2 linked regions of the Blastopirellula sediminis genome follow. The protein of the gene in region 1 interacts with the protein of each later gene in a pairwise test. Links are inferred from orthologs where the notes say so. Each region holds a gene or a part of one and is shown in the gene's direction. Other genes may lie near its edges.

Region 1 (2,938 bases):
ATACTTCACCCGGGCGAAGATCGGACCACGATAGATTGGGCCGTAAATCCCTTCGCCGTTCCACGCAACTTCTTCCGCCGGGGATGCAGTTGCCGAATCGGAACCAATAAAACCAGGCGCCGCAAAAGCGAAGGTCAGCGCAACCGTCGCCGCAAACAGACAGAATCGGCGTCCCCAGGTTTGGACGTGCGGGCGAGACTGAGCCGCTTTCATTTCACTACTCCGTTAGTTTCAAGTGGAGATGCGTTCCCGATCGCCTCCAAGCGATCGGGACTAGCTATTGCCAGACGCTGACGTCGCAAGCGACGCCTCTCCGCGCAGACTCTCTCGCTGGCAAATTTCAACTTGGCTGCGTAGCGACCGCCATCGCAACACCCTCGCCCAGTGGCGAGGGTAACCGAAACGGCAATCCTTAAGCGATCACGCCAAGCGACGCTTTACCTAATAAGCTTCGGCGCGGATTACCAGTAAACTTCGGCATAAGGCGAAACAACGGCGCCACCGTACGGGGCTCCATAGTAAACAGGAGCGACTGGCGCGATCGGAACGACGGGAGCGTAGTAGGCCCGACGTATCACAGGCCGATATACCGGCACAACCGGAACGACAGGAACAACCGGAGCGTAGTAGGCGCGATAGACACGTCGCCCATGCCAGGCGACGTCGGTGTTGGTGGCGCTCGGTCCGGCCAAGACGACCGCCAGCATCACGACGGAGACGCCAAGAAGAATCCAATGCCCGAACTTCTGAAACTGACGACGCAATTGAGTCGCGACCATAGCCTGCACTTTCAAAGATTGAAACGACTGGGAAAACCTTGCGGTCAAATCAAGTCAGCAGATGCTATTAGGCCCCCAAACGAACCACGCCTGCAATACTCACCACCCTGCAGAACTAGTCTTCAAGCTCGCTTTTCGCGGGAAAAAGGGAGAAAGGGGCGAAATTCCTCCTCTCGACGGCGGGTCTGGAGTCGTGCTATATTGATCGATTCGTTCTTGGCGGCTTGCTGTCATTCATTCGATATCACTCGTTGTTCCCAGCCATCCAGAGGACTGCTCCCGTGAGACGACCTTTTATCGCCGGTAACTGGAAAATGAACTCCACCCGGGCCGAAGGGATCGCCCTGGTTCAAGGGATCGCCGCTGGTCTTCCGGCTGATTGCTCGGTAGAAGTGGCGGTTTGCCCGCCGTCGATCTACCTCGACGCGATCGTCACGGCGGCCGGCGACAGCCCGATCGGCGTCGGCGGACAAAACATCTACTTTGAAGCCTCCGGTGCATTCACCGGCGAAGTTTCGGCCGCAATGCTGAAAGACGTCGGTTGCCAGTACGTGATCCTGGGACACAGCGAACGCCGCCACATCTTCGGCGAAAGCAGCTCGCTGATTAACAAGAAGGTTCACGCGGCCCTCAATGGCGGCCTGATCCCGATCGTCTGCGTCGGCGAACTGCTGGAAGAACGAGAATCGAACAAAACGGCCGACGTCGTCGCCGAACAGTTTTACGGTTCGCTCGCCGGCGTCTCGGCCGAGCAGATGGAAACCGTCGTGCTGGCCTACGAGCCGGTTTGGGCGATCGGCACCGGCAAAGTCGCGACGCCGGAGCAAGCCGAAGCGGTTCACGCCGATCTTCGCAAGGTCATCGCCGCCCGATACAATTCGGCCGTCGCCGACAAAGTCCGCATCCAATATGGCGGCAGCGTCAAACCGGACAACGCGTCTGAACTATTGTCGCAGCCGAACATTGACGGCGCCCTCGTCGGCGGCGCGTCGATGAAGGCCGACAGCTTCCTAGGAATCATCGCGGGCGCCAAGTAACGCAAGCCTACGCCCGAAACCTGCAACTACTCACGGATCGATCGATGCAATACTTATTCGGATTTGTGCTGAGTGCTCTCTCGCTCTTCCTGATCCTGCTGATTCTGGTTCAGCGTGGTCGTGGCGGCGGTCTGACCGGCGCCTTGGGCGGAGCCGGCGGCACCAGCGCGTTTGGCGCCAAGGCAGGCGACACCTTCACCAAGGTCACCTCGATCGTGACGTTGATCTGGATCCTGCTCTGCAGCGTAGCGTTGGCGACGCTGCAAACCTCCGGCGACTCGAAGCTGCAAAAGGGTGGCGCGGCGCCGATTACCGGCACGCTTGGCGCCACGCCGGATGCCGAAGGCGAGAAAGCGGAGACGCCCGCCGGACGCTTCAACCCAGGCGCGGCCGAAGTTGAAAACGCGGACGAAATGAAGGCCCTGGATCAACCGGCTACCGACGCGCCGAAGGCGGAAACTCCGGCTGTGGAAGCTCCGAAAACGGATGCCCCTGCTGCTGAAGTTCCGGCCGCCGAAGCTCCGAAGTCGGAAGAAAAGCCGGCCGAGTAAGCTGGCTCTCCATTTTTACGACCGTCGTGCATTGGCCGACGGTCCTCGCCGACCCGCTTTGAAAGCGTCCCGCCCGTGCTGCTTAGTATGACAGGCTTTGGCGAATCGCATGCCCAGCTCAACGGCTTGGCAGTGACCGTGGAAGTCCGCGCGGTAAACAACCGTTACTTCAAGCTGAACATCCGGGGCGCCGAGGGTTACGCTTGCTTCGAGCCGCAAATCGAAGCCCTGGTCCGAAATCACGCCAAGCGTGGCACGATCAACGTCAACTATCGGGTCCATCGCGAAGCGAGCGGCGACGACTTTCGTTTGAACTCGGCGGTGCTGAAAAGCTACTTGCAACAGCTGCGGACCGTTAGCTCGGATCTTGGCATCGCTGAGACGCCCCACTGGGACAGCCTGCTGCAATTGCCCGGGGTGATCGAAGAAAAGAACTCCGAAGCGATCGACGTCGACGCCGATTGGCCGCTGCTAGAGAAAGTGCTGAACGAAGCCCTGACTCGCTTCACGCAGATGCGTCGCGAAGAAGGGAAGGCGATGGCCGCCGACTTGTCGAGCAACTGCCAGGAGA
Region 2 (2,805 bases), on another replicon or contig:
CTCTTCGTCGTTGATCGTGCGCAGTTTCAAGCGACCATGGTGAGCCTGAAAGAAGACGTCGACTTGATCGAGCGTCCACGGTCCCTCAGTCGCGATGTCGGCCGCCAATTGGCGCAGTCGCTTCATGTCGCTAACGCGAGCCTTGATTTCTACATTCCGCGCCATGTCGCCACCCCATGAGCTTGAAGTCTCCCAGCGTTTTCCCCACTCTTTCGTAGCCCGCAGCGCGAGCGAGGGAAATGCGGACGCAAGGAAAGGTCCAATGTCTGAAGGAAGGGCGAATCTGGAGGAACGAACTCGCCCGAATTCGTCATTCGACATTATTCCCAACGCATTTCCCTCGCTTGCGCCGCGGGCTACCAATTGCGGTCCCCATGTTCCTGACGTAATCCCCCGCTGAAGCGAGCCCTGCATTGCGTCGCTCGGTCGGGAACATCGCGAAACGGGGCCGTCAGAAGCGGTTTCTGACGGGGAGTTCTCCTCTCCCTCGAATCCCTCGCTTCTCCAGCGGGCCCCCGTTTCGCGCCAGAAATAGGGCACTACTGCATTATAGGGAGGCGTACCCCGGAAAAATCGAGATCGCGCCTCCTCGCTCTCGTCCGTTGGTAGGTTGTCATTCGCGTCATCTGCGGGTGAAATAGAGCGACAGCCCAGCTTTGTTTCCTCCTTCTCTGAGACTCGTCTCCCATGACTCGCAAACGATTGTTGGATCGCTTTCTCCGCTACGTTCAGGTCGATACGACCGCTGGATCTCCGGGCAAGGAATATCCGAGTTCGAAGGGGCAATTGCAGCTGGGGAAATTGCTGGCCGAGGAAATCCGCGCCTTCGGCATCTCCAACGCCGAGCAAGACGAGTACGGCGTCATCTACGCTGAGATCCCCGGCAATGTGCCGGACGCTCCGGCGGTTGCGTTTTGCGCTCACATGGACACTTCGCCGGAGACGACCGGCGCGAACGTTAAACCGCAGGTCATCCAGAATTACGAGGGAGGCGATATCGTTTTGCCCGGCGATCCGAGCAAAGTGATTCGCGAAAGCGAGAACCCGGAACTCGCCGATCTGCACGGCGCAACGCTGATCACCACCGACGGCACGACGCTGCTGGGGGGCGATGACAAAGCGGGGATCGCCGTGATCCTGGAAATGGCGGAGCGGCTGATGGCCGATCCGCAGATTCCGCATGGTCCGGTGAAGATATTGCTCACTTGCGACGAAGAGATCGGCCACGGCGTCGACCATGTCGATCTGAAGCGTCTCGCGGCCGACGTTTGCTACACGCTCGACGGCGGCGGCGCCGACGAAATCAACGCCGAAACCTTCTCGGCCGACCTGGCGGTCGTCTCGGTCCACGGCGTCAACATTCATCCCTCGATCGCCAAGGGACGGATGGTCAACGCGCTGCGTGCGGCTGGGATGTTCCTTGATCGCTTGCCGCGCGACATGATGTCGCCGGAAACGACTGCCGGGCGCGACGGGTTTATCCATCCGGTCCATGTCAGCGGCGGGGTCGCTGAGGTCGAAATTCAATTCATTCTCCGCTCGTTCGATACCCAGGAACTGGAAAATCACGAAGACCTGCTGAACTCCACCGCTCGCAGCGTCGAAGCCGATTTGCCCGGATGCAAGCTGACGGTCGTCACGTCTCCCCAGTACCGCAATATGCGGGAAGGATTGGAGAAAGAGCCGCGGGCCCTCGCCTACGCGATTGAGGCCCACACGCGGCTTTCTCGCACCCCCAAATTGGAAGTGATCCGCGGCGGAACCGACGGTTCGATCCTGACCGAGCAAGGTTTGCCGACTCCAAATCTCTCAACGGGGCAACATAATCCACACTCCCCTTTGGAATGGGCCTGTCTTGATGAAATGGAGAAGGCAGTGGAACTTTTAATCTCCCTTGTTGGGGTCTGGGCCGAGAAGAAGTGATGGCGCCGCTAGCGTTGCATCACTCGTTTCCGGCACGTCGAGCGTTTTTGGGTGAAACAGGTAAACTCCCGAGCCCTTCGGTTCCGAAGATTCATCACGTGAGCATGCCGGCAATGCTTACGGCCACCCCTGACATGCGACGCTTGGCGTCGAAGCCGGAAGGAATGAATATCTGTGCGACTCTCGATCATCATCCCGGCGCTGCATGACGCAGCGCTGCTTGAAGAGACGATGCTGTCGGTGCTCGAAAACCGCCCCGCTTACGCCGATGTTGTTGTCGTTCATACCGGGTTCTACACCGACCCGTACGAACTGGCCGGCGAAGTGAAGTTTGTCGAAGCACGTAGTGCGATTAGCGAAGTTCAATGCTGGATGATCGGCGCCGCCGCATCCAGCGGCGAAATCGTCCACCTCCTCTCCTCCGGCGTGGTTGCAACCGCCGGTTGGACTGACGGCGTTCGTACGCTCTTCGCCGATCCGGCGGTCGCGTCCGTTTCGCCGGCGCTCCGGACCGGAGACGAAATCGCGTCGATCGGCGTCGCGGCCGATTCGCTTGGCTATCGTCGTTTCCTGCCGCTGGCCGAAGGGAAGTCGCTGGTCGGACCGAGTCGCCTGGCTGGGTTTTACCGCCGGACTTGGCTCGAACCGCTTTTGACCGCCGCCGCACAGCTCGGCGACGAAGCGGCCGATCTCGACATCGCCTACTCGCTGAAGGCGCAAGGTCTGCTGAGCCGCCCGACCGCCGCGTCGCAACTGATTGTCAAAGAGCACGCTTTGCAGCCGCAGCGCGATTTCGCCACGGCCGCCGCCGCCGAGCGGATCCGTGCTCGCCATCCGCAGCAGTTTGAGACCAGCGGCTACTGGAACCAGGTTTTCGCCCAG

What was found. Proteins that work in one complex are often made in the same cells at the same time.
Region 2: the proteins of tpiA (region 1) and pepT interact in binary tests that used the Escherichia coli proteins (3 or more experiments, as listed by UniProt). The link is inferred for Blastopirellula sediminis from one-to-one orthologs.

What each region holds. Positions count from the first base shown.
Region 1 is NZ_JAJKFT010000004.1:666,305-669,242, reverse strand. It holds tpiA (triose-phosphate isomerase), read left to right. Parts: upstream 1-1,060; coding sequence 1,061-1,816; downstream 1,817-2,938. Other genes in the region: LOC68_RS06470 (YicC/YloC family endoribonuclease), read left to right, coding at 2,443-2,938; secG (preprotein translocase subunit SecG), read left to right, coding at 1,861-2,367; LOC68_RS06485 (hypothetical protein), read right to left, coding at 462-779; LOC68_RS06490 (hypothetical protein), read right to left, coding at 1-213. UniProt on the Escherichia coli protein: Involved in the gluconeogenesis. Catalyzes stereospecifically the conversion of dihydroxyacetone phosphate (DHAP) to D-glyceraldehyde-3-phosphate (G3P).
Region 2 is NZ_JAJKFT010000010.1:332,505-335,309, reverse strand. It holds pepT (peptidase T), read left to right. Parts: upstream 1-687; coding sequence 688-1,923; downstream 1,924-2,805. Other genes in the region: LOC68_RS12915 (hypothetical protein), read left to right, coding at 2,098-2,805; LOC68_RS12925 (class IV adenylate cyclase), read right to left, coding at 1-165. UniProt on the Escherichia coli protein: Cleaves the N-terminal amino acid of tripeptides.